One region of the Paenibacillus sp. 37 genome, then DNA from elsewhere that is predicted to be linked to it. Evidence: riboswitches for the same ligand, from Rfam matches in the RefSeq annotation. Region 1 holds a riboswitch; each other region holds the start of a gene.
The links. Region 1 has a riboswitch for thiamine pyrophosphate ahead of F0220_RS04640 (ECF transporter S component). Riboswitches for the same ligand answer to the same signal wherever they lie in the genome.
Positions count from the first base shown of each region.

Region 2: linked by a shared signal. The riboswitch ahead of F0220_RS02510 (ABC transporter substrate-binding protein) and the one ahead of F0220_RS04640 (ECF transporter S component) in region 1 are both predicted to bind thiamine pyrophosphate.
Region 3: linked by a shared signal. The riboswitch ahead of F0220_RS17740 (thiamine phosphate synthase) and the one ahead of F0220_RS04640 (ECF transporter S component) in region 1 are both predicted to bind thiamine pyrophosphate.
Region 4: linked by a shared signal. The riboswitch ahead of thiC (phosphomethylpyrimidine synthase ThiC) and the one ahead of F0220_RS04640 (ECF transporter S component) in region 1 are both predicted to bind thiamine pyrophosphate.

Region 1 covers NZ_CP043761.1:1,029,793-1,032,966, forward strand. The annotation lists gene F0220_RS04630 (pectate lyase) at 1-96, shown strand, start outside; gene F0220_RS04635 (copper amine oxidase N-terminal domain-containing protein) at 274-1,227, opposite strand; TPP riboswitch at 1,393-1,503, shown strand; gene F0220_RS04640 (ECF transporter S component) at 1,771-2,364, shown strand; gene F0220_RS04645 (ABC transporter ATP-binding protein) at 2,365-3,174, shown strand, end outside.
Region 2 covers NZ_CP043761.1:513,711-516,884, reverse strand. The annotation lists gene F0220_RS02515 (phospholipase D-like domain-containing protein) at 1-1,003, opposite strand, end outside; TPP riboswitch at 1,438-1,550, shown strand; gene F0220_RS02510 (ABC transporter substrate-binding protein) at 1,758-2,798, shown strand; gene F0220_RS02505 (MTH1187 family thiamine-binding protein) at 3,023-3,174, shown strand, end outside.
Region 3 covers NZ_CP043761.1:4,147,564-4,150,737, reverse strand. The annotation lists gene F0220_RS17745 (ABC-F family ATP-binding cassette domain-containing protein) at 1-1,420, shown strand, start outside; TPP riboswitch at 1,496-1,605, shown strand; gene F0220_RS17740 (thiamine phosphate synthase) at 1,831-2,493, shown strand; gene thiO (glycine oxidase ThiO) at 2,511-3,174, shown strand, end outside.
Region 4 covers NZ_CP043761.1:760,413-763,586, forward strand. The annotation lists gene F0220_RS03560 (alpha/beta hydrolase) at 1-298, opposite strand, end outside; gene F0220_RS03565 (IclR family transcriptional regulator) at 658-1,401, shown strand; TPP riboswitch at 1,549-1,662, shown strand; gene thiC (phosphomethylpyrimidine synthase ThiC) at 2,085-3,174, shown strand, end outside.

The sequences.
Region 1 (3,174 bases):
GGGAAAATTACGAATACCCGTTATTCCAAAGTACCAACGTTGTTCAAGGGGTTTGCTTCAGGGAAAACGAGCCAGTCTGGGAACACGCAATATTAGACAGGAGATTGAATCGCTGGAGTTGGTAAAAGTTTAAGCTCCGCTTGTAATTTGAAGTTAAAATATAACGCCAAAAGAGCGTCCCAAGGTCATTGCCACAATGACTTTGAGGGCGCTCTTTGTAATGCAGATGTGATAATATTTCTGCTGAGCAATGTCTTATAGAGGATGCTCAGACTATTTCTCTCCTGGAACTTCAACGATGACTTTGCCTTTCTCGGGGACAACAGAACCGGTATCACTAGAGCCCAATTTGTTCATGATCTCGTAAGAGGTTTCTTCAAGCATGCGAGAGTACTTGAATGATACGAGTGTTTGACCTGTTACGGAAGGACGAGTCCCTGCTTCAGCAACGGCTTTGTTTTTAATAAAGAACAGGTCAACGATGGTTCCGGCATTTTTGCTAATGTTAGCCTGCCATTGTAGCAGTGCACTTCCATTTTTAAGGATATAATAACTGATCAGATCGTTATCCTCAACAACGAAGAAACGATCTTTTTTACCTTGCTCAAAGATGTATTCAATGGATGAATCCACCGGACCTAAAGGATTGCGAATGTCCAGACGTGCTTGTCCCAGTTCAGAGAAGCGTGGCAGATGCAATGCGGCTTCACGCGCCACAGTCAGATCGGAACTGTTATATTCTTTTACAATCGTAGCGTCGGTAGTGTAAATGTAGGCTTCCTTGGCCTTCTGGTTCCACTGCACCTTGGCACCAAAAGCTTCACCGATGGCACGGAGCGGAAGCATCGCTTTACCATTCACCAGAATCGGCGCTGAGGAGAATGTCGCATTCTGACCGTTTTTCTTCATTGTTTTGCTGTTAGGTGTAAGGACATACTTATCGCTGCCTGTGCTAATGCTGATCTCTTTTGTTTCGTTATTGTAACCAAACGTATAGTTGCCGAGGAATTGAAGCTCCGTCAATGCCACGTAAGTAATACCCTGCCGTATGACAACATCATATTGAGCTTGAACATTGTTAATATAAGCTGTCGGTTTAGGTTTAGTTGCTGCGGCTTCCGCCATAGTGGATGAGAGTAAGGCAGGTGCCGTACCTGCGGTGAGTATCGAAGCGGCAAGGACCATTTTCCATGTTTTAAGCTGCCAAACAGAATTGTAATCTTTCATCACTATCAATCTCCCTTCTAATGTTTAAGACGGACTACATAACCTAAATGTTTCATATTATGGAAAGTGAACCATCAGATTCTTTCCCCTGTTACCCCAAATGAAGCATGATGATTTTTCTAGGGATTGCCACAAATACCCATCTGATGTACATTAGAAGCAATGAAATAAGTGAACCGGGAGCTCAATGAAGTTGGGCTGAGAGAGTGGCCTTATGCCGCTGACCGTACATCTGATCTGGGTAATGCCAGCGTAGAGAACATGGATTTGCGATATGTAAGGGTGAATTGTGAGAATGAACGTGGATGAACAACAGACCTCTTTGAACTGTGGTGGTGTATCTGCCATGACGGAGGGGCGCTGGTTGATATTCCGTATTTTTGACATCCACCCAATACATCATTGTGAGGATTGTACACTGTACGTAAGGCCTGCCCGGAACCGGGGAGGCTTTTTCGTTTATTTTTAGAGGTTGTTCAACCAGTCTTTTTGAACACACACTTTTACAACTCCCACAGGGAACAAAGGAAGGACGTAGAGAACATGGCAACAACAGCAGGCAACAAGCGATTGAAACTAACGGATATTCTGGTAACCATCGTGATCGCAGTAGTGTTTGGGGTGATCTACAAGATATGGGGACCTACATATGACTTGATGAAACCCTTTGGTGTTCATGCGGAGCAGATGATCTACGGCATGTGGTTTATGGCGGGCACGTTTGCTTTTGTTATCATTCGTAAACCTGGCGTGGCTATTCTAGCCGAGGTTGCGGCTTCAACGGTAAGTGCTTTTCTGGGCAGTGAATGGGGCATGTCCACACTTGTATACGGTCTGTTGCAAGGATTGGGAGCCGAGATATTCTTCGCCGCATTTTTGTATCGTAAAACCAACCTGTTTGTCACCTGTCTTGCAGCCATAGGAGCCGCAGCGGCTTCGCTTTTGCTGGATTATCAGTACGGGTATATTGATTCACTCTCGGCCTGGAATTATACGTTATTTATCGGATTACGCTTCATCGGAAGCATCTTGATTGCAGGAGTGTTTGCTTATTATCTCGCCAAAGCATTGGAACTGACCGGTGTAACACGCTCACTCAGACCAGTATCCAAACAAGATTATGAGGCGCTGGATTAGATGAGCGTAGAGGGGAATTCGCAAGCGGTAAGTGTGACAAATCTAAGATGCAAGTTCCCGGGAGAGAAAGCCTTGGTATTTCAAGGCTTGTCTCTTTCTGTGCGTCAAGGGGAGAAAGTGCTGTTGCTTGGCCCAAGCGGCTCCGGTAAATCGACGTTATTGCAAGTTCTGAGCGGTTTAATTCCACGTTCAGTTGAAATTCCGATGAAATGTGATGATATTCAGGTTCCCGCCAGAGCAGGAGTAGTCTTTCAGGATCCGGATACCCAGTTCTGTATGTCCTTTACGGATGAAGAGATCGCATTTGTTCTGGAAAACCGAAATATTCCGCGTGAAAAGATGCCAGGGCTGATTGAATATTATCTGAAACAAGTGGGGTTATCCTTTGAACAGAATCGTGTATTGATCCAGTCCATGTCTCAGGGGATGAAGCAGCGTCTCGCGATTGCTTCAATGCTTGCCATGGACCCGGAGGTATTGTTTTTGGATGAACCCACTGCACTGCTGGATGATGAGGGTACTTCCCAAGTGTGGGATACCGTTAAACGGATCGCCAGTGACAAAACGATCATCATCGTTGAACACAAAATAAACGAGATTGTGGATATGGTCGACCGCATCATTGTCTTATCACCTGAAGGAAAGATTGTGGCGGATGGGCCAGCACAGCAGGTATTCACGGATGAACGGAGCAAGTTGAGGGATTATGGAATCTGGTATCCGGGTGTGTGGGATGAGCACGAGCAGGCAATTAAGGAAGAAGAGGGAAGTGCTTCTGGAAAGCTTCAATTGTGTGTGGACCACGGCATC
Region 2 (3,174 bases), 520 kb from region 1:
TCAGCATGACCCATTCTGTTTCTGGATTCATCGACAGATGTACGGCTTTCTCCATTTTCTTGGTAGGAATGGCATATGGCGTCTGAAGGTACACTTTCGACTTTGCTTGATTGGCGAAATGAACAAATGTTCTCCACATGATCGGGTCTTTATACAGCCTTTTAATTGGATTGTGAATGAAAGCAACGTGGTCGGAATGAAGCGCTCCTCGAACCCATTCCTTTGGCAACACTTTAACAAAAGGATCGTTCTGAGCCTGAGCTTTTTGATATAACTCAGCTAGTTGAGAAAGCTCTTTTAGCCCCTTTGCATGATGCTGACGTTTTGCATGTTTTTCTGGTTTGGTGAATGGATGGTTCCATAACTGATCTATATATTGTTTCATTTCAACAACCGTGCTGTTCGTATTATCGTTTGTATTGTAAACAAGGACATCCCGATCGAATACATAGTCTTTTGGGGGTTGCGATGCCATGTATTTATCACCAATATTTTGGCCGCCAATAATGCCATATGTGTTGTCGACAAGAAGGATCTTGTCATGCATACGGTTATGCCATGTCCATGGCATAAATAGGTGGAGTGGTTCATAATATCTTAATTCCACATTGGGGTGAGCTGCAATGGCATCTGGAATATTACGCAACTCTCCGCGCATGCTGTGAAAAATCCCGTCTAAAATGATTCGAACATGAACACCCCGATCAGCTGCATCGAATAACGCAGCAAAAAAGAGTTGAGATGTTTTTCCTTTTTGGATGGAGTAATACGCCAGGTCGATGCTTGTTTTCGCCTCTCGAATGGTCTGGATTCTCACCTGACCCGATTGAAAGCCGTCCTCCAGGAGCATTACGCGATCTGTTGTACTTCCTTCTGTTAACGTTTTTTGCATATCCGTATTTTCAATAGTCGATGGAGACGGAACCAAAAATAAAAGGTAAGCCGTGAAAAAAACGTAGACACTATAGGACAAAATAATTGCGATTATGGTTTTAAGGATCATTCAGTACTCCCCCACTTGTATGTAAAAGTATTTATTTGTATAGCAGTACTATCTCCTTTTGTATCTAAATTATGTTGTTTAAATTACTCAAGCTGCACCGCTCAAGGTCAAACGAGCAAAAGCTGATCACTGAAATAGGGAAAGCAGCCCTTATGCGACGAGATATCAAACATCGGATTTGATCTAAGTATTTGTTGGGAGCCCTCCAGATCTTCAGCACTTAGGCTATGACCCACTATCCGGTGCTTTTACACTCAGCCAGATTTCCTTATATGATTCGCAATGATAATTATTGAAAATAACACATCTAAACAGGCTGATATACATCTGTATAAAGGCCTGTTTGATAAGTTCATATCTGTCCCCATCCAGTTCCTGACTGGACACGAATGGGCCTCTGGCCTATAATTACACCTAGTAATGCCCGTAACTTCATAGTTTCCCAGGGGAGTCGGAATTGGCCGGCTGAGAGTGTATCCCACCAAGATACTAACCCTTAGACCTGATCTGGATCATGCCAGCGTAGGAATCGGAGTATATCGAAATGGCACAGCCCTCTGGCTGAACGCCACCTCTCTAACGCCTGCACGCGTCCCGGATTACGGGACGCTTTTTTTGTTTTATTTATCGAAACAAAAATAAGTCATCCAGATCCAACTGGTATAAATCTGTCGATTTATGCAAGATGATTGGATATGAAGCCAAGGAGTACCCCGTGCCAATCGGCCGGACATACCGAAGGAGAGAATCACAGATGAAATGGCGTAAAACAATGGGACTGTTGCTCTTATGTGTACTACTGGTGACCGTGGCCGCATGTGGCGGTAAAGAAGCTGCCCCGGCAGAACAGAACGGCAACACGAATACGGAGAGCAGCAACGAAGGTGACAACGCAGCCCTCAAGGATATTAAAGTCGTACTCGACTGGACACCAAATACGAATCATACCGGCTTATATGCAGCTGTAGATCAAGGTTTTTATAAGGCCGAAGGCTTGAATGTGGAGATTGTCCAGCCAGGTGCCGGCGGCGCAGATACGATGGTTGCCTCGAATGAAGTGCCTTTTGGCGTAAGTTATCAGGAAAGTGTAACTCAAGCCCGTACACAAGGTGTTCCACTCGTCTCCATCGCAGCAGTTATTCAGCATAATACATCCGGGTTCGCTGCTCCGGCGGATCGGAATATCAAGTCACCGAAAGATTTTGAAGGGAAAACCTATGGCGGTTGGGGTTCGCCTGTGGAAGAAGCCGTGATGCAATCCATTATGGAAGGCGACGGAGCCGATGTATCCAAAGTAAAAAACATTAACATGGGTGACGCTGACTTTTTCACCGCAGTGAAACGGGATATTGATTTCGCGTGGATTTTCTACGCCTGGACGGGGATTGAAGCTGAACTGCGCGGAGAACCGATCGACATGTTATATGTGAAGGATTATTCAGATGCACTGGATTACTACACGCCTGTTCTCGTAACAAACGAGCAGACGATTCAGAACGACCCTGAGTTGGTGAAAGCATTCCTGAAAGCCACTTCAGAAGGATATCAATACGCAATTGATCATCCCGAAGACGCAGCGAATATTCTGATCAAGGCCGTCCCGGATCTGGATAAAGACTTGGTCCTGGCAAGCCAGAAATGGCTTAGTCCAAAGTACACGGATGACGCCCCGCGCTGGGGAGAACAGAAACAGGAAGTATGGCAGAACTACACCGACTGGATGTTTAGCAAAAAACTGCTGGATGAACAGGTCGACGTGAGCAAAGCATATACGAACGCGTTTTTACCCCAATAAAATATCTCATATAAAACGAACTTAATATTTACACGAGGACGGAGAGGACAGAAATAACGTGAAAAAGCGAAGCGGTCGCCTTTATCACCGGATTTTCCCTTTAGAGAAAGGGAATCAAAAAAATCTGGGGATAACAGCGATTGGAAGGTTATTCTGTCATCGAAGTGGCAAGTGTAACCGTCATTAGTTCATTTTATATATCACGAAAGGAGCCGTGATCTCTCATGGCAAGCACACTACTTAGCATTCAGGTTATTCCGAAAACGCCTAATGGCGAGAACTCATATCCTTATGTAGATCGCGCCATTGAAGTTATTCAGCAATCTGGCCTGAAATATCAGGTGAACCCGCTCGACACCACGATGGAGGGGGAACT
Region 3 (3,174 bases), 3.1 Mb from region 1:
ATTAATGAACATCCTTACCGGTAAATTGCTTAAAGATAGTGGAAAAGTGGAATGGACACCTAAGGTCCGTTATGGATATCTGGATCAGCACACGAAGCTTACGCCAGGCAAAACCATTCGTGACGTCCTTAAGGATGCATTCCTTCCGTTGCTTGAATTGGAAAAAGAAATGATGAATATTACGGACCAGATGGCAGATGCAGATCCAGATAAGCTGGAGCAGTTGCTGGAAGAGATGGGCGATATTCAGGAACAACTGGAACAGGGCGACTTTTATCTGATTGACGTAAAAGTGGAAGAGATGGCCAATGGTCTTGGTTTGTCCGCAATTGGTCTTGATCGAGATGTCGCAGCTCTAAGTGGTGGACAACGTACCAAGGTGCTTCTTGCCAAGCTTTTGCTCGAGAAACCTACAGCGCTTTTGCTGGATGAGCCGACCAACTATCTGGATGTAGAACACATTGAATGGTTGTCACGTTACCTGAAGGACTACCCGCACGCGTTCCTCTTAATCTCCCATGACACGGAATTCATGAATGAAGTCGTAAATGTCATTTATCATTTGGAATTTGCCAAATTAACGAGATATGCAGCGAACTATAACAAGTTCCTCGAGATGGCTGATATGAATAAAGCCCAGCATATTGATGCATACGAGAAGCAGCAAGAGTACATCAAGAAACAGGAAGATTTCATTCAGCGTAACAAGGCACGTGCTTCAACTTCAGGTCGAGCGAAGAGCCGGGAGAAACAGCTGGACAGAATTGAACGTATTGATCGTCCGGATGAAGCAGCTAAACCAACGTTCAAATTCAAGGATGCCCGCGCGAGCAGCAAAACGGTCTTTGAGGGCATTGATTTTGAAATTGGATATACGTATCCTTTGCTGCCCAAAATGACGATGACAATTGAACGTGGTGAGAAAATTGCCATCGTAGGTTGTAATGGTGTGGGTAAATCGACACTGCTGAAAACTATCCTAGGCAAAATATCTCCACTCAGTGGAAAGACCTTTTTGGGAGATTATCTCGAAACGGCCTATTTTGAGCAGGAAGTTCGTGCTGGAAATATCACGCCTATCGAGGACGTCTGGAATGAGTTTTCACATTTGACCCAGAATGAGGTCCGGGGTCATCTCGCTCGCTGTGGGTTGAAAAATGAGCACATTACCCGTCCGCTTAACATGCTGAGTGGTGGAGAACAAGCCAAGGTTCGTTTATGCAAACTTTTGATGCGTGAAAGCAACTGGATTTTATTCGATGAGCCGACAAACCATCTCGATGTCACAGCCAAAGCGGAGTTGCAGCGTGCTTTGCAAGAATTCAAGGGAACGGTGTTACTTGTATCTCATGAACCTGATTTCTACGAGGGTTGGGTTACCAAAACATGGAATGTCGAAGAATGGTCTGAGAAAAACTAGAAGATTCAAGACCATGTTTAACAGAAATGACGGTGACAAAAAAATCCGTCTATGGTAACATAGGCTACAACTTCATATGAACACTAGGGGGGCCGCACGATGCGGCTGAGATGGAAGAATGCGATTCCGGACCCTTTGCACCTGATCTGGATCATACCAGCGTAGGGAAGTGGCGAGCGCGTTTCAGTGAATGACGTGAGCAACGGCAATTCGAAAGGATTTCAACCGTCTGCTTAACGAATTGAAACATGCAGTTGCGTGTATAACGTTAAGGCTATAAGGTCTATAGCTTTATTACACGAAATGAACTGTATGCTTCAGTCAGTCATCTGGTCCTATAATTAACACGCAGCCACTCCCCTACGGGAGTGGCTTTTTTGTGTTTTCATAGCATTCACGCCTGGAAGGAGATGAACAGTACGGTAATTTCTCATGAACGTGTACACGGATCATTTGAACTGCATGTTGTATCTACGGGTGTAGGGAATCAAGCATCTTTTGTAAAAGCTGCAAAGGACGTTTGGCCATGGGTGGACTACATCCATATACGAGAGAAACAACTCTCATGGCAACAAAAGATCGGTTGGGCTGAAAGTCTGCGTGGTGTTGGCGTTCCATCTTGTCGCATCGTTATCAATGGTTCAGAACTGCCACCACAGAATGACATCTATGGCGGTGTACATTGGGGGCAAGAGGCTATACGTAACTACAACCCTGCTGTTATAAGCAATGTCCAGCGAATTCGTCTGGGTGTATCTGTTCATTCAATCGATGAGGCAAAAATCGCTGAAGAACGGGGAGCCGATTACCTTTTCTTCGGGCATGTCTACTCAACCAACAGTAAGCCTGATCTTGAACCAAGAGGATTATATGCTCTGGCTGAAGTGTGCTCTGGTGTCTCCATTCCTGTCATGGGGATTGGGGGAATCAAACCGGGAAACATTCACGCTATTCGCTCTGCAGGCGCACAGGGAGTTGCTGTGATCTCGAATGTATGGGCGAGCGTTTCCCCGGATCGGGCGGCTGCATTATTAAGGCAGGGTATCGTTGCTACAGAAGGTCTGAGCCGCTGAATCAAGGAGATGAGAGGATGAAAAAGATCATTACTGATAGACCGGATAAGATTCATGCAGAAACGATTATTGTAGGCGGAGGCGTTGTTGGATGTGCCATCGCATATGAGCTTGCTTCCCGTGGACAGGATGTGCTGTTGCTGGAGCGTTCGGCGATTGCAGGAGGCACTTCTTGCGCGGCGGCTGGAATGCTGGCGGCAGATAGTGAGGATTTTGCTCATCCTTTGATGGCTAAGCTCGCCAGGCAGAGTAGACAGTTACTTATCGAACAACAGGTGCTAATGGCTACACTCAGTGAGGTAGAGACTGGCCTGCAACGCCAGGGATTCCTAACTCCTTTTCGTTCATACAGTGAATTAAGTAGGTATAAGGACAATCGGAAGTCTGCGTTGTCTGCTTCTACTGATGAGGTATGGTGGGATCGTTCCGTTGTGCAACAGGAGGCATCATGGCTCAACAGAGATACGTATGGAGCCTATTACAGACCTTACGAGAGTGAAATTCTTCCAATCCATCTAACGAAGGCATACGCCGAATCCGCTCAAGCATTGGGAGCACGGGTTATGGAGGACATACAGGATATACGTGTGCAAGCAAACGAACACGGCGTTCAGGGGATCACCACATCGATCGGTGAGATGAAATGCAAACATGTCATTATAGCGGCTGGATTACAGAGTG
Region 4 (3,174 bases), 270 kb from region 1:
CAGGTATATACCATCCCTGCATCGTCCGGCTGCCATCTGCTGCCGGGAACGTGATGTCTTCGTACTTCATGTTCTTGGCTTGCATCGGATTGGAGAAGACCGGCGCTACAGTAGGATTGGATAATACCCATGCGATATAACCATGCAGTGCAATAAAACAAAACAGTAGAAAAAATACAACGGAGAGCAGCAGCGCTACGATAATATGTTTGAACCGAATCAGCCTCGGTGATAGGGAAGAGGGCAGATCGGACACTTTTGTTTGCAGCGGGGCTTCGCTCTGGGATGTTGGATACATGAATGCCCCTCCTTTGAAGTTCAGTTGAAGATAACAACGACATGAAAAGAGAATTGCGTCGATTTCAGAGCCTGCTTCAGAGCGATATCTTAATGTAATATATCTTTATCGTATGTTCCAATATAGTCAAAGTCAATTGATTGAGGGCATTTGTTACGCAATTGTTATATAGTTCTTAAGATATATGGGTAACATTACCTTAGTGTGTAAATTACAGGGGATTAAGTCTTATAAAAAGGAAAAATTTACACGTTGGCCTATTTTAATTTTGGCTCTTTTTGGTTTACAGATGAGACCGTTTCTCATATAATTTATGTAACCAAGTTTCATGTGATGAAACATGAGGAGGGCATTATGCCATGGAAGATCGAAAGTTAACCGTCCGGGCTGTGGAACGGGCGCTGGATATATTATTATGTTTTACCACACGCAGTGATCTGGGACTCACCGAAATTGCCAGCCAGATTGGCCTGCACAAAAGTACAGTGCACCGTTTGATGGCTACGCTGGAGGATCGAGGGTTCGTGATCCGCGATGCAGCAACAGAGAAGTACCGACTTGGCATCCGAATCTGGGAGCTGTCAGCTCATATGTCCCGCAGTGATGATCCCGCTATTCTGCTGCTGCCTGCGATGGAGCGACTGAGAGATCGATTGGGGGAGACGGTAAGTCTGTACTTGCGTGATGGGAGTGAAAGGATACGGATTCAAGCTGTGCAAAGTGATCAGGCGATCCGCCGAGTCGCTCCAGTGGGTGTTAGACTCCCGCTGTCTGTGGGCGCTTCCAGCAAAGTTTTGATGGCGTTTGCCACGGACGAGGATCGTGAAGAACTGATGAACGGGCCGGAATGGCCGGTGTTTATTGATCCCGCGGTGTATTTGGCGCAAATGGGAGATATCCGGGATAACGGATATGCGACGAGTTATGAGGAGCGTGAGCCGGGAGCTGCCGCGGTATCTGTACCGATTATGGATCGCCGAGGCAATATTGCAGCTGCTCTCTCGGTCTCAGGGCCTGTCAGCCGACTTTCGCAGGAGACATTGCATGAATACGCACCTGTGTTGAAGGATGCTGCTACGCAGATGGGGCTCATGTTATCCTGATGCTGATGTAAGTTTTTTTCCAAATTGAGTTGGTGTTCTGGAATATAAAGGTTGTTTTTATGTTCCGGTTGCGCTACTCTGTAATGGACTGCCCATCGGGGTCAGCTTCATTGAATATGAACGGCGGCTTATGTATGCCGCAACTTTTAACGTTACTGGGGGAGTCCGAATTGTCCGGACTGAGACGGAATCGCATGAGATTCCGGACCCTTTGCACCTGATCTGGATCATACCAGCGTAGGGAAGTAATCGGCGATATGACCACAACCACCATATGATGTGACCCTTGTAGGGCTCCGTTTAGGAGCCGCATGAAGGTGCATTATTGGTGATGGACATAAAAGTCGGTTCCTTCGGGGACCGGCTTTTTTATATACAGTGAACGGGCGATATAGCACGTACTCCATCGACTTCTTTTTCAATAACCTGCGAAAGTGGGCTTGGATGATGAGAGAGAAGTCACCATAGATCCATGATCTGTGGTAGCCTCCGTTCTGTCGTTAACTGTACATGAATAATGTCTCCCTCTGGTCTGGCGTAGGATCGCTCTTTCTTCTCTGCATTGCGCATGATTTGGGACAGGTACGTAAGCGAGCTAATGACGATACCAACCAAACAAGCGATGAACACTGAGGAGGAGACAATCGAACATGAGTACAGGAAATCAAACGGGACAACAAGCGATGGAACAGGAACATAACGGTCAGCAGGTGGAAAAAGAAACAGGAGCGGCCGGACGGGTTCAGCCCTTTCCGGGCAGCCGCAAAGTCTACATTCAGGGCTCACGGTCGGACATTGCTGTACCGGAGCGTGAGATAGCCCTTCATGACACGAATACTCCCCAAGGGGTGGAGCATAACGAACCGCTGCGTGTCTACGATACGAGCGGCCCCATGACCGATCCCGCATTTCATGCGGATATCCGTGCAGGTCTGCCAGCCCTGCGCACCCGTTGGATCACAGAGCGCGGCGATGTTGAAGCTTATCGGGGCCGTACGGTTAAACCGGAGGATAACGGACTGAAGCCCGGAGGGAAGAGAGCCGGCGCCGAAGAGTACCCCGGATTACGTGGCAAACCGCTGCGGGCACAGCCAGGACGCTGTGTGACCCAGATGCACTACGCGAGACAGGGAGTCATTACGGCAGAGATGGAATTCGCCGCCATTCGTGAGGGCGTGGAACCGGAATTTGTACGTCAGGAGCTGGCGAGTGGACGGGCCATTCTGCCATCCAACATCAATCACCCGGAGAGTGAGCCGATGTTGATCGGTCGTCATTTTCACGTGAAGATCAATGCCAACATAGGGAACTCTGCCGTATCCTCTTCCATCGAGGAAGAGGTGGAGAAGATGACTTGGGCAGTACGCTGGGGATCGGATACCGTGATGGATCTGTCCACAGGCAAAAACATTCATACGACCCGGGAATGGATCATTCGTAATTCTCCTGTGCCGATTGGTACGGTACCGCTGTATCAAGCGCTGGAGAAGGTGAATGGCGAAGCGGAGGCGCTGACCTGGGAGTTGTACCGTGACACACTCATAGAGCAGGCAGAGCAAGGCGTGGACTACTTTACGATTCATGCAGGTGTACTGCTGCGTTATATCCCGATGACGGCCAAACGGATGACAGGCATTGTGTCCCGGGGCGGGTCCATTATGGCAGCATGGTGTCTGGCGCATCATCAGGAGAATTTTTTGTACACTCATTTTGAAGAAATCTGCGAGATTATGAAAAGGTATGATGTGGCGTTTTCGCTGGGAGATGGACTTC